DNA from 2 places in the Paenibacillus sp. J22R67 genome. Region 1 is predicted to be linked to the other one. Evidence: riboswitches for the same ligand, from Rfam matches in the RefSeq annotation. Region 1 holds a riboswitch; the other holds the start of a gene.
The links. A riboswitch is a leader RNA that binds a small molecule or an ion and turns the genes downstream of it on or off. The one in region 1 is predicted to bind cyclic di-GMP.

Region 1 (7,494 bases):
ACGCGGAGATTATGAACTTTCAGGATATGACCGTAGGTATTCTGCTCTCCTACTCCATGGATCGGACGAAACAACAGGCCAAAGACGAGCTGTATCTGTTAGCAGATGATTTGGGACAAACCATTAGCTCCCTTCTTAAAATGCAGACCACTGTTTGCATGGGGCGTTTAACAGCTAACGTGCAGGATCTGCCGCAGCTTTTAGTATTTCTGCGCAGCTCCATCCGCTATCGTGATTTGAAAGCAGACCATCAAGTGCTTGACTTGGAAGAGATGCTGCCGAGCACCAACGACGATGTGCATTATCCGTTTGCTTTGGAGAAAGAGCTGATGCAAGCCATTCGTATGGGACAAAGCGAGCAGTCGCTGAGCCTAATCGAAAGCTTCATTCATGAGCTCGTGCGCCAGTCGAGCAAGGAAAAGATCCTCCAGGAAGGGGCTATGCAGGTACTGGGCAGTATGCTGCACACGATGCTGGAGTCAGGCTTTAATCCGCATCATTTCTTCGAGGGCTACAACCTGTACGAACAGTTGAATCAGCTTCGGGAACCTGAGCAGATGGTGCGCTTTTTCCAGACGAAGGTCATATCTCCTTATATTGAAGGGCTGAATGAATACCAGGATATCCATATGAAGCGGCTGGTGGAGCGCGTCACGGAGCGGATTCAGGAGCGTTTCATGAGCAGCGATATATCCTTGGAGGAATGCGCGGACGCCTTCAATACGACAACCTATGCGCTAAGCAAAGCATTCAAGCAAATTAACGGCGTGAATTTCATCGACTATTTGATCACCCTGCGTATGGATAAGGCCAAGAAACTGCTCGTTAGCACAGACCTCAAGGTCAACGAGATTGCGGAGCAGATTGGGTATCAGCCGTCGTATTTTATACGTCTTTTTCGAAAATATGAGAATATGACGCCGGGGCAATATCGGGATCGGATGAGATAAATGGAGCCTACCGCTTTTGATGCGGTGGGCTCTTTTTAAATGAGGCTTTACCAGATGTGTGGGGAAGGAACCCCATATAGCGACTTCTTTGCTGCGCTGCGTAGGGATCTGCTTCACACCGAGGCGCAGGTTATGTAGCACTTTGTACAACACAGAAGCGGCTTTTACCTAGCAAAAGTCTTCTTCATTGCATGAAGTACACTCATTTTGCCTGTATGTTGTAAATACCGCTCCTCCCTCTCCAAAACGTTGCACAAAGTACAACGAAACTGGGCATTTAGGCCGGACCTCCGTCATTTTGTTGCACAAAGTACAACATAGCGTATGCTTTTTCCTGAGTACTACTGCTTAGTGCTCCTTCCTGCCAATTTGGGGATAACCCTCCCTCTTTTTCGTTGTTAATAACGTTCGAAAAAGTCTGTACTTATGCTCCTGTTAGTATCGCTGATTGACTTGGCGGCTTTACATTTTATTAACATGTGGATAGGTAGAAAAGAGCGATTTTTAGCAGGAATTTTCTAGAAATATTTGAATTATTATAAGTGACAATCGACAAGCTAAATTGGGCTGGGGAGAAAATTTTGATGAAAAAAAAGAAAGTAATTGTGTCTATGTTAGCATTTTGCTGTTTGGCTGGTGTCGTCCATGCAGCAAGCCTTCATGGTGACTACAAGGGGGCTCCGATTGTGAAGGTTTTATTCGGGGGGAAAGAACTTCAAGCCGAGGATGTGCCTGCTACTATACAAGATGGCAGAACCGTTGTGCCGTTGTACCTATTGAGACAAACAGGGGCAACAGTGACATGGGATGCTGAGAAGTACACGGTTGATCTTGCATTCCCTCGAGTAAGGGAAGATAACGCAATGAAAGATTTTGCAGCTACCATTCCGTCCTTAAATGAGAAAGCCAAAGAAAATCAGGCTAAAAATATCCAGCTCATCTATAACGAATATGGCGTCTACTTGAAAGCGGATTTAGAAATGTCAGGTGATTCCAATAAAAATAACGAACATCTCCTTGCACTGTCTGGTCTTTTGGTAAATTCACCAGTGGATTCAATGATTGTTAGCCTTATTCATAATAGTTCGATTACAGGCTTTATTACGGTCAAGCGATCAAATGCTGAGGAGTTCAGTAAGAGCAGTAAGGACAAACTTGCAGAATATGACTTTATTAAGAATTGGAGCCATCAGCACGTAGATAATACAACCGATTTGTCTGTTCCCAATAAGCCTCAATCAACTTCTACGCCGCAGCCTGTGTCAAATTCGCAGGTTTCAGGTCCTGTATGTCGGGAGATCACGGCTCTTTACACAGGGCAGATCCAGAGTGCTGTAGATCAATACAATGCAAATCTTAGCCAGTATTCTGGCGGTATTGTTGGCTATGTAGATAAATTAAAACAAAGTATGAAAACAGCTTTAAAAGATAACAATTGTCCGGAAAATTAAAAATAAAAGCCAGCCAACGGTATATACCGTTAACTGGCGTTTTGTTTGATACGCGCCCGAGATGATTCGAACATCCGGCCTACAGTTTAGGAAACTGTTGCTCTATCCTGCTGAGCTACGGGCGCATGGCAAAGATTATGATAGCACGAAGCCTTATGTGGCGCAACCTTTGAGTGGCAAGATTTAGCGTGTAATTGAATTTCGCTGATTACATCGTGCGACGGGGAACTACAGAGCGCTATTTGAGCCAAAAACGCAGATCCCTGGATCAGACGGAACTACAGGGTCCTATTCAGCCGAGATAGCTAACATTACGGCTAAAAACGCTGAAATTGCGGACCACAGTTCCTCTTCCTCGCTGAAATGATCAATATCCAGAGAATAGCGGCCTATAGTTCCCGCCCGTTCGCACAAGGGGATGTCACCGCTTACGAAATTTGTTCGCACAACCGTTTACTCCTTGCCGCGCAGCTTGCGGAAAAACTGTGTCAGCATAGTCGCGCACTCTTCTTGCAGCACGCCGCTGACCACATCGACCCGGTGATTGAACCGGTCCTCCTGCAGCAAGTTCATCAACGTTCCCGCGCAGCCAGCCTTGGGATCGGTTGTGCCGTAGATCACCTGCGGAACGCGCGCTTGGACAATCGCGCCCGCACACATCGGGCAAGGCTCTAACGTGACGTAGAGCCTGCAGTCAAGCAGTCGCCACGCTTGCAAATGCTCGCTAGCTTGCTTAATAGCAATCATTTCAGCATGGGCAAGTGGATCCAGTGTAGTTTCACGAAGATTATAGCCGCGGCCAATAATTTGCCCTTGATGGACAACAACGGCACCAATCGGCACTTCGCGAATGGCTTCGGCTTTACGTGCTTCTTCTATAGCTGCTTTCATCCAAGGAATATGCTCCATATATTCATCCACAGGGGGACACCTCACTAAAAATAATCTTATCCACATGTGAACAAAGGATCGAACAAATATTCGTTGTTAACAACCTGTGGATAACAATGTGTATAACTTAAAAAGTTGTGGATATTTATTTCTTTTTTCATTCATACAACAAATACATGATGTATGCAAGAGAATTAGTTGATAATGGGGAAATCCAACCGTATAATGAGAGGTAATGTAGGTCTTTTAGACCATATAGCACGATATTGTACGACAAAGCATGACATTCATGCAGGGTTCGATAATGGCAAACTTGCCGAAAGGTAAGGACGCAAAGCCGAGGGTCTACGGTTCCTATGGAACTACGACAGCCTGGTTACCGAAAATCGATGCTTTTTAGGTTGAGGTAATAGGCTGTCCCAGACAAAAGGGGCAGTCTATTTTTTATATGGAAATCGAGGGAGGGTTGATCAACAAATGGTCAGCAAAGAAAAGTCAGCGAAATACGGCAGCAAGGAAGGCTACGACGCTGATGTGATGATTGACAGCAAAGCTATGCTGAGCAAGGATGATTTCGTAGCCACTGGCGTATTGACCTACGCACTCGGTGACATTATTGAAGTGGAGCTGCCGGAATATGACGTTTTTGCGCTGGGAGATAAGTGTAAAATGACGGTATACACGAAATCCGGGCTGTTTGTTATGGATACGACAGTTGTGGCCAAAGATCGGGGCTCATTAATTGTCCTGAATCCTCCTGAAAACCGTAGGAAGTTTACGGAAAAGCGGGAGTTCCCCCGCGTAGATGTGAAGAATGAAGGGCTTATTTTCGGGCTTCAAGATAAAAACAAGAAACTTAAACATCAGTTTGAAACACCGATGCGGTTTTCTATCAAAAATCTATCCGTTAATGGCCTGGGATTCACAATTAATGAAAATGTGATGCTAGAAAAAGTTATTCAGAAGAATTCCCAACTTGAAGTTGAGTTGATTTTGGGCTTTTTGGTGCCATGTACAATGGAAATTGTTCGGCAAGAAAAAACGAATGACGGCTATTATTACGGGGCAAGTTTTATCAGCATCCCAGACGAGAAAACGAACGCGCTGCGCGGATTTATTTTAAAAAATCAGATTGAAACCTACTTCGTCCAGAAGCAGGAAAATGAAACAAAAAAAGCACTGGAAAAAAAGTCTGCAGCTAATCAGTAGCCTACAGGCTTTTTTTTGCGTTCCAAGTACTATATAATAAGAAGGATGATTTTCGAAAATTAAGGAGTTGTAACTACGATGGCTTTGAAAGCAGGTATCGTCGGTCTACCGAACGTAGGAAAATCGACATTGTTTAATGCAATTACACAGGCGGGGGCAGAATCTGCAAACTATCCGTTCTGTACGATAGATCCGAATGTTGGGGTAGTTGAAGTACCGGACGAGAGATTGCAGAAGCTGGTAGAGATGATTGTCCCTAAAAGCATTGTTCCGACAGCCTTTGAATTCGTTGATATTGCGGGTTTGGTGAAGGGCGCGAGCAAGGGTGAAGGGCTTGGAAATAAATTTTTGGCACACATTCGTGAAGTGGATGCTATTGTGCATGTTGTCCGTTGTTTTGAGGATGATAATATTACTCACGTTTCCGGTAAAGTAGACCCGATTGGCGATATCGAGACGATTAATCTTGAACTGATCTTGGCTGACATTGAGTCTGTTGAGAAAAAGATCGAGCGCTCCCGCAAAAACCTGAAAGGCGGCGACAAGAAAGTTGTAGCCGAGGTTGAGTGTCTGGAACGCATCAAGGAAGCACTTTATAACGATCTGCCGGCGCGTAGCATCGATTTGAGCGATGATGAGAAGCTGCTCGTCCGCGACCTTCACTTGCTGACAATGAAGCCTGTTCTTTATGCAGCCAACGTGAGCGAAGACGAAGTATCCACAGCAGATGAGAATCCATTCGTCAAAATCGTTAAGGAGTACGCGGAGAAAGAAAACAACGAAGTTGTTTCGATCAGCGCAAAGGTGGAATCCGAGATTGCTGAGCTCGAAGAAGAAGAAAAAGCGATGTTCCTCGAAGAGTTGGGACTTCAAGAGTCCGGCTTGAATAGATTGATTAAAGCAGCTTATCGCAAGCTTGGCTTGTATACGTATTTTACAGCTGGGGTGCAGGAAGTTAGAGCTTGGACGATCCGTAAAGGAACGAAAGCTCCTCAAGCGGCTGGCGTAATTCATACCGATTTCGAGCGTGGATTTATTCGTGCCGAGGTTGTATCTTATACGGATTTGGTAACGGCTGGCTCCATGAATGGCGCGAAGGAAAAAGGGCAAGTGCGTCTGGAAGGTAAAGAGTACGTGGTGAATGACGGCGACGTTATGCACTTCAGATTTAATGTTTAATAAATAAAAAATAAAGAAAGGAGTGATCCTTTATGTTGGATCGACTTCAGTCCGTTGTGGACCGCTATGATAAATTAAGTGAGCTACTGTGTGACCCGGATGTGACGAGTGACACAAAGAAGCTTAGAGAGTATTCGAAGGAACAATCTGATCTTCAGGAAGCCTACGATGCTTATAATGAATATAAGAGCGTGAGCGAGCAATTGGCAGACGCGAAAGCGATGCAGAATGAAAAGCTGGACGATGAAATGCGTGAAATGGTGAAAATGGAGATCGATGAGCTTAGCGAGCAAGCGGCTAGTCTGGAAGAACAACTCAGAATGCTCATGATGCCAAAAGATCCGAATGACGACAAGAACGTCATCGTTGAAATTCGTGGAGCGGCAGGCGGCGATGAAGCTGCGTTATTCGCAGGCGATCTTTACCGTATGTATACCCGCTATGCGGACGGGCAAGGATGGAAAACGGAAATTCTTGATGCTTCCGTGAACGATTTGGGCGGATTCAAAGAGATTATTTTCATGATCACAGGAAAAGGCGCATTTAGTAAGCTGAAGTTTGAGAGCGGAGCGCACCGTGTACAGCGTATTCCAGTAACTGAATCAGGCGGACGTATTCATACCTCTACTTCGACAGTTGTTGTGATGCCTGAAGCGGAAGAAGTTGAGATCATTATTAATGACTCGGATATCCGTGTAGATACATTCTGTTCGAGCGGAGCGGGCGGTCAGTCCGTTAATACAACGAAATCAGCGGTTCGTGTGACGCACGTGCCTACGGGGATTGTTGCAACATGTCAGGACGGCAAATCGCAAAACTCTAATAAGGAGCAAGCGCTTCGCGTACTGCGTGCACGGATTTCCGATAAGATACGTGAGGAAGAGGAAGCGAAGTACTCAGGCGAGCGTAAAAGCAAAGTCGGTACAGGTGACCGTTCGGAGCGAATTCGCACGTATAACTTCCCTCAAAGTCGGATTACGGATCACCGGATTGGTTTGACGCTTCACCGACTGGATACAGTGCTTAACGGTGACATGGGAGAAATCGTGTCGGCGCTAACGATTGCCGCGCAGTCGGATGCTTTGGATAATGGGGAGCAGGCAATGTGATGCCGACTGCCTCGAAGACAATTAGAGAAGCCTATGTAGAGGCTTCTTCTTTTTTAGGGAAGCTGGGCGTAGCTGAGGCTGCTTCTTGTGTGGAACTTTTGCTGCAGCACCTACTCGGCTGCAGTCGGACGGAGCTGCTGTTCCGCTTCCAGGAACAGTTTCCTGCCCAGCTGGAGGGCTCTTGGCGCCAGCTAGTGGAGAGGAAGGCCGCGGGTGAGCCGGTACAGTATGTTATCGGCGAGCAAGATTTCTATGGCCTTACGTTCGCGGTTAGCCCGGCGGTGCTGATTCCGCGGCCGGAGACGGAGCTGCTCGTGGAAGCTTTGCTCCACGAGGGCTCGCGTCTGTTCCCGCAAGGCGCTCCGCTGCTTGCGGATGTTGGCACCGGGAGTGGCATCATCCCGGTGACCGTGGCTCACGCGCGCCCTGACTGGCGCGTGGCTGCCAGCGACATCTCCGCGGCAGCGCTGGAGATGGCTCGCTCGAACGCGCAGCGCCACGGCGTGGCTGCACGGGTGGAGTGGCTCGAGGGTGACCTCCTCGAGCCTTATATCGAGCGCCGGATCGCTCCAGATATACTGGTGTCTAACCCACCGTATATTCCTGATGGCGAGCTCCCGGCGCTGATGCCCGAGGTGCGGCTGTTCGAGCCGCACACGGCTTTATTCGGCGGTGCCCTTGGACTCGACCTGTACCGCCGGATGG
Region 2 (7,494 bases), on a different contig from region 1:
CAGCCAAAGGGGGCGACCTCTTCTCGGGCGACAGCTTCTCCACGGTGGAGCTGGGCAATGGCAAGTATGCCGTTGCGCTTAGCGACGGCATGGGCAATGGCGAGCGAGCGCGGGCGGAGAGTCAGACCGCCCTTAGCATCCTGCAGCAGCTGCTGCAGTCTGGGATGGATGAGAAGCTGGCGATTAAGTCGCTGAACTCCGTGCTCATGCTCCGATCCTCCGATGAGATGTATGCGACGGTGGATATGGCCTTGATTGACATGTATAATGCAAACACAACTTTCATGAAGATTGGCTCCATACCGAGCTTTATTAAGCGTGGGAACGAGGTGATTTCGATCTCCGCGAATAATCTTCCCGTGGGGATTTTGAGCGAAATCGATGTCGATCTGGTTTCTATTCCTCTCCAATCGGGGGATATCCTCGTCATGATGACCGACGGGATCTATGATGCCCCTGGCCATGCAGTGAATAAGGAGATGTGGATGAAGCGCATGATTCAGGAAATCGATACGACCTTGCCGCAAGAGTTCGCGGATTGTTTGTTGGAGCGAATTTTCCGCCATCATCATGGCGAAATTCAAGATGATATGACGGTCGTTGTCGCTCGCGTAGAGAAGCGGCAGCCGGAGTGGGCGACATTCCGCTGGCCGGGGATTACGCGCATGGAGCGTCCAAAAACGGTCAGTTAATTAGCTGACGACATATAAGCTGCTGTCCTATAAGGCGTTATTAGTAGTAGTGAAAAGCCTGCGATTAAGCAGGCTTTTTAAGCTTTTTTAATGACAATATTCTCTTTGCTCAGACTGCGTCGGCATGAACAGTTTTGACAGACCTTAGGGAAGGGATTCATGCAACCGTATAGAATAGAAATAAGGAAAATAATGGTTTGATTTTTCGGGAATGCGTGCTTGCGCATGAGATCCACGAGAAAGGCAGGTACCTCTGGTGATTAGAAAAAAGCTTTCACTGTTATGTATCATTCTTGGGATTATCATTTTCTTGTATCCGATGGCTAACGACCGATATGAGAGCTTTCAGCAGCAGAAGATTTTGAAGCAATGGGAGGACAATCTACAAATGATGGATCAGGCTGTTGTTGAGCCAGAGGAATCACCGCTGGTGGATGTGCCTGTCGTGGCTCCACCTCTTCCTGCTCCTGAGGTTGAGGCTGCGCCGACAAGTAGCCAGATGCCGCCTGTCCCTGTGGCCGTCGCAGCGACGCCGAAGCCTGTAGCGATGCCCAAGAACATGGAAGGTGTTCTCATCATCGATAAAATAGACCTCAAGCTGCCTATACTAACGGATGCTACGGTGAATAATTTAAAAGTATCCGTTGCTAGCATCGCCAATACCGGTAAAGCAGGGGCAATTGGCAATTATGCGATTGCAGGCCATCGAAATCTGACCTATGGGAAAAACTTCAATCGATTAGATGAAGTCACCGAAGGAGATTTAGTCGAAGTAGATACCGGGAATAAAAAGTATGTCTATAGAGTTGTTGATAAGCAGTACGTCCTCCCGGAAGACGTCTGGGTGCTCAAAGGTAACGGCAAAGATCGGGAGATTACGCTAATTACTTGCCATCCTATGGAAAATCCGACTCACCGAATTGCGATTAAGGGGATCCTGGTGCCATCCGAGAAATAAAACATGTAATATTTTGTCTATTCAGAGGTACGAGCCTATGTTAAGATTGCTGTATAAGGATTCGGTGCTTTTTCTCCGATAAAGGCAAATCTAGCGAAAACTAGAGACGCAAAGCTAAAGGGCCTTCCTTAGTAGAACTAAGTTGGCAGCCAGTTACCGAAAGGAGATTTCTTGTGTTTAAGAAACCAGTCAGACTAGCAATTCTTGCCGCGATACTAGGCAGCAGTCTTGCCCCGCAAGGGATATTGGCAGCTTCCACCTCGCCTATTATTGACAAAGTTGCTCTGAATAAAGGGATTATCTCGGTCAACTATGAAGGAGCGAAAAGTACCAAGGTTCTCGTCCGAATCATGAGTGGGAATGTCAAATATGACTACACTTTCGCTGAGGGAGATCAGTACCCTTTGCAGCTTGGCAATGGCGCATACAGCGTGGTGATTGGTGAGTCCATAGGACCGAATAAATATAAAGTGGTTGCGCAAGAACAAATAGATTTGGAGATGGAAGACGAGAACGCAGTCTTTCTACAGGCCATTCCACTGATTAATTGGAATATGGAGTCGAAAGCAGTCGTTCAGGCTAAGCAAATAGCGGGCGATAAAGAAATGGATATGGATAAAATAAAGGCCATTTACGGTTATATCACGACCCATTTTAAGTATGACTATAAGAAAGCCCGAACCGTTGCAGATAGTTATGTACCTGATCTGGATGTGATTTACGAAGCTTCCGAAGGAATCTGCTACGATTTTTCTTCTACTTTTGCTGCAATGGCAAGAAGTGAAGGCATTCCAACCCGTCTTGTTATGGGGTATGAGATACACGATCCTGAGACCTATCATGCGTGGAATCAAGTTTTCTTGAAGGAACGTAATGAATGGGTGACAATTGATACCACATACGATGCTGTGCATGTACAAGCTGGTGAAGCGGTTGAGTTAGAAAAAAACAGTGCTAATTATAAAGTAGCCAGAATATATTAAGATAGGAAAGTAACCTGTACTCATAACTGAGTGCAGGTTTTTTTGTTTGTTATTTTTTGTGAAGAAATATAAATTCCACTGATTTACAATACAGGTCGTATCATATACTATTAATAATGATACGACTTGTATCTTTTACATAAGGCATAAACAAATATTCTCTACAAGAATCAATTTGTGAATGGAGGTTTGAATAATGATGTTGAGGAAAAAAATGAGTACGCTGCTAATTACATTTTTAATTCTTATGCAGAGTATTTACGGGATTGGCGTTGGAACGGTGGCCAGTGCGAACACCATTAACGAGAACATTATAGACAGTGTGACCATGGCTGTATATGACAGTGCAGGGCAGGTCGTGACCGGTGACGTTTACGATCCGAACTCCAAGATACAGCTGGACTACACGTGGTCTCTGCCGAACGGTCTGTATCATAGCGGCGATACGTATTCCTTTCATCTGCCGCAGCAATTCTTACTTTTTAATGATATCAGCGGTGGCCTAGTGATGGGACAGGATCAGTTAGGAACATTCCATGTTGATCGGACTAGTCATCAAGTGGTGATCACCTTTAACGACTATATAGAAAGTCATGATAATGTACATGGTACGCTCACCTTCAAAACGCAAATAGATAAGAGCCAACTAACCGAAAGCACGATTGTCAATATTACCATACCGGTTAATTCAGGCGATCAGATTTTCACTCTTCATTTTCGACCGACGGTCAGCTCAACAATTGATAAAAAGGGAGTATCTGCAGGGTTCAATTCCAAGGATATTAACTGGACTGTTGATGTGAATAAGAAACTGGATTCTGTTCAGAATGCGGTGGTAACGGATCCTATCCCGGCAGGTCTATCTGTTCCTGTTACGGTGGCTGTTTATGAACTAGGAGTTCATCTAGATGGAACTGTGGTACAGGGAGCATTGGTGGATGCAAGCCAATATACAGTTGATATAACGGGACAAAATCTAGCTATTCATTTCGCGGAAAGTCCGATTACCAAGGCATATCGCATTCAATTTACGACGACAATAACGGATTCTAATAAAGAGACTTTCGTGAATACAGCAACGTTCAAAGGAAGCAATAAAGAAGCTGTTTCCGCTTCTGCAACGGTTCAGGTGCAGCAAGGTAGAGATTTGGATAAAGAACAGGATGGTTATAGTCCCGTTACGCAAGTCGTTAGCTGGTCTATTAAATATAATTATAAAGAGAAGACCATTGCTCAACCCCTTGCCTTCCTAAAGGACTTATTTAATGATACGCAACAGCTAGTCGCCGGCTCTCTTCATGTCTATAAGGTTACTCTGAGTTCGAACGGGACTGAAACACTGGGCAGTGAACTGCCAGCTTCTGAGTACACGGTAACGGCGGAGACAGGTACTGGCACTAAAGGATTTAAACTGCAATTTAATAACCAAATCTCCTCGGCTTATAAAATTACTTACCAAACCAAAGCAATTGATCGTGTTCTGAATAACGTGATCATTAAGAATACAGTCGAGTCAGGAAGCGGATATAGTGATTCAGCTACCCGCCCTGTTGAACAGGGAGTTATTTATAAATATCCTGGGCCGCCGGATTACAAGGCTAGAACCGAAGCTTGGAGTTTGGTCATTAACCGGGATAGTTATTTGATGAACAACGTAGTTATATTAGATACATTTCCGAACAAGGGCATGCGTTTCATACCAAGCTCGCTCGTCATCAAAAAGGGGACAGTGACCTTAACGTCGGCCGATTATGTTCTGGATAGTTCGGTCGATGTCAGCGATGGATTCCTCATCAGACTGACTGACCCGATTTCAGAGCCTTTGACGATTACTTACAAAACGGACTTTAATTTAGATTGGATTAGTCCTCTGGGAACTACAAGCTTCACAAATTTAGCTAAAATTGATTGGATAGACAAAACTGAAGTCGCACAGACCAAAACGGCACAAGCAAAATTTGACCCCAGAGTTGAAGTAATAAATAACGGCTTTAAATATGGCGCTTACAATGCGACTTCCAAAGAGATTACTTGGACAGTGGGGGTCAATTACAACGGCAAGGCCACTGAAATGGCTACTGTTCAGGATACTTTGGAGTCTAATCAGAAGCTAGTAGATGGTTCGCTTGCCGTCTACAAAATGATCATCGCTGTAGATGGTAACGCAACCCAAGGGGAAGCAGTCGACAAGTCGAAATACACATACACGGTTGACAGTCAGAATAAATTAAATATCAAATTCGATCCATCCATCCGAGAAGCGTATCAAATTGTCTTTAAGACGAGTCTGCAGGGTCAACTTATTAACAGCACTGTTTCCAACACAGCTAGACTGTTTGATGGAGAAACTCCTATCTCTAATAATCTAAGCGCCACCCTTAACATCCCTATGGGCGGAGAATACGTCAGCAAAAGCGGCGAACAAATCGTGGATAAAATAAGCTGGACTGTTCTTATTAATCGCAACCAATCCACGCTAAACGATGCCAAAATTGTTGATACTCCAACAAGTAATCAGCAATTACTGCCGAATTCCTTCCACTTATTTTCTACGAGTGTAGCTGGGAATGGCAATGTGACCAAAGGATCGGAATTAACAAAGGGCACGGACTACAATTTGGTCATTAACACAAGCAATGAAGGTAAGCAAACTTTTGAGCTGAGCTTCGTTAATCAGATATCGAGTCCTTATATTTTGGAGTATCAGTCCTTAATTAAGGCAAATGATCACGAAACGATTTCCAATAAAGTTAGTCTCAGCGGCAGCAACGTAACCTCAGTAGTTAAAGAAACAACGAAGGATATTGTGGTAGGTGTTTCTGGAGGGTCCGGTACAGGCGGAGGGGTCCGAGGATCATTAACCGTTAAGAAAATTGATTCGGCGAATAACACCTTATTGCTCAGTGGAGCAACCTTTGAATTATATCGGAAGTCAGGTACAACGAGGACACTGATTAACACATTAACGACGGATGAAACAGGGTCTGCTATTTTCAAGGATCTGCTTGCAGGCGATTATGTCGTTGTAGAGAAAACAGCGCCTTCCGGTTATGTATTAAACAGAGAAGAGAACCCGATTACGCTTCACTCAGCCGATGTTCTAAGTTTAAATGTCATAAATACTAAGGAGTCTGAACCACCAACGCCGACACCAACACCAACGCCAGAAGGGCCAACACCGACACCAACACCGACACCAACGCCAGAAGGACCATCATCAAGCCCGACACCAACACCAACGTCAACGCATACGCGAGATGAACCATCGTCAAATCCGACACCAAGTCCAACACCGAAAGCAGTACCAAGCCCAGCACCGAGCACTACGCCAGCGCCGTCGAAACCGCCAGTGCCTACTGTAACGCCGATGCCATCACCGCCAATGGTTCCTACTCCTTCCACGGATCCCAAACCACCGGCGCCTGATATTCCTATCGACACTGATAATAACGTTCCATTAGGGGGAATCCCTCCTATAACGAAGCCGGAAACCCTTCCGGTAACCGGGGAGTCCAGTCACTTGTATGTAGAAATCGCAGGTATCACCTTGGTCCTGTTGGGCCTTATCCTAAGAAGAAGATTCAGACCGTAGGATCTCTAATTCAAATTTCAATCCCAGGCCAGTCTGTCAGTCCCATCGGCAGGCTGGCTTTTTCATTTCCTATGGAAGATCGGTGATTAGAGCCTCTCAAAAATGGAAAAACTAGGAGGAGAACTGCTAGAGAGCAAATTTTCCTTAAGCTAGGGAGGTAAATGTCATGATGAAACAGATTTTGTTAATCACAGATGGTTGTTCGAATGTTGGTGTGAGTCCAGTCATCGCGGCTGCACAAGCGCATACAGAGGGTGTAACTGTAAATGTCATAGGTGTGGTCGACCAAGGAGAATTAGGCATGCTAGGCACGGAGGAGATACGCGAGATTGCCGCAGCAGGCGGGGGGATGAGTCGGATTGTTAATTCGGTCCAGTTGTCCCAAACGGTTCAGATGATGACGCGCAAAACCGTAACGACCACGATTCAGCATGCGGTAGGCAAAGAATTGCAAAGCATTCTGGGGATTAATCAGCTAGAACAATTGCCGCCAGAGAAGCGAGCTGAGGTCGTGCAGGTGATCGATTCCATGAGTGAAACTACTTCTCTTCGCGTAGCGCTTTTAATAGATGCTAGTGCTAGTATGAAGCCTAAGCTTGCAGCAGTGCGGGAAGCTATTCATGATCTTCTGCTAAGTCTTAGAGCCCGCAGTGGCAAGAGTGAATTAGCCGTATTTCACTTTCCGTCCACCAAAACGAGAGACCAAGAGCTGGAGATGGATCTCAACTGGACGAATCAGCTTGCAAATTTAGACAAGATGTTCTATAAAATAAACATGAAGGGTACGACTCCGACAGGTCCGGCGCTCCTGCAAACGCTGCAGTTCGTGACGGAGAACCCTGTCGCACCAACAACCGAGGATGGGATGCTGAGTGACTACGTGGTATGAGGAAGCTTTCCGTCCAGGGGCAGAGATCCAAGGGAAATGGAACGGCCGCAGTTATGTGGTCGAACGTTTATTAGGTGCTGGCTCTAACGGTGTTGTGGTTCTCGTACGAAGAGGAACGGCCAGATTTGCTTTGAAAGCAGGACATGAAACGGTTGACCACCAATCGGAGATTAATTCGCTTCTCGCCATATCCCTCACAGATACTTCCTTTAAGAATTTCTTAATCGATGCGGATGATATGAGGGTTCGCGGGAAAGATATATCTTTCTATGTCATGCGGTATATTGATGGAATGACGATCTCTCATTTTATACATAAGCGTGGGCAGGATTGGATTTATGTCATTGGCTCAAACCTGCTTCGAAAGCTGACGGAGATCC

Region 2: it holds a riboswitch for cyclic di-GMP, as region 1 does, so the genes downstream of both, AC58VC_RS35860 (transglutaminase-like domain-containing protein) here and AC58VC_RS31430 (PilZ domain-containing protein) in region 1, are expected to answer to the same signal.

Annotation. Positions count from the first base shown of each region.
Region 1 is NZ_JCAUAX010000012.1:21,742-29,235, forward strand. It holds gene AC58VC_RS31405 (helix-turn-helix domain-containing protein) at 1-950, shown strand, start outside; gene AC58VC_RS31410 (stalk domain-containing protein) at 1,535-2,401, shown strand; tRNA gene AC58VC_RS31415 (tRNA-Arg) at 2,453-2,526, opposite strand; gene AC58VC_RS31420 (hypothetical protein) at 2,690-2,848, opposite strand; gene tadA (tRNA adenosine(34) deaminase TadA) at 2,855-3,310, opposite strand; cyclic di-GMP riboswitch class I at 3,589-3,676, shown strand; gene AC58VC_RS31430 (PilZ domain-containing protein) at 3,770-4,501, shown strand; gene ychF (redox-regulated ATPase YchF) at 4,580-5,680, shown strand; gene prfA (peptide chain release factor 1) at 5,713-6,789, shown strand; gene prmC (peptide chain release factor N(5)-glutamine methyltransferase) at 6,789-7,494, shown strand, end outside.
Region 2 is NZ_JCAUAX010000019.1:39,729-47,222, forward strand. It holds gene spoIIE (stage II sporulation protein E) at 1-692, shown strand, start outside; gene AC58VC_RS35855 (class D sortase) at 949-1,650, shown strand; cyclic di-GMP riboswitch class I at 1,724-1,811, shown strand; gene AC58VC_RS35860 (transglutaminase-like domain-containing protein) at 1,824-2,633, shown strand; gene AC58VC_RS35865 (collagen binding domain-containing protein) at 2,830-6,225, shown strand; gene AC58VC_RS35870 (vWA domain-containing protein) at 6,395-7,114, shown strand; gene AC58VC_RS35875 (protein kinase domain-containing protein) at 7,098-7,494, shown strand, end outside.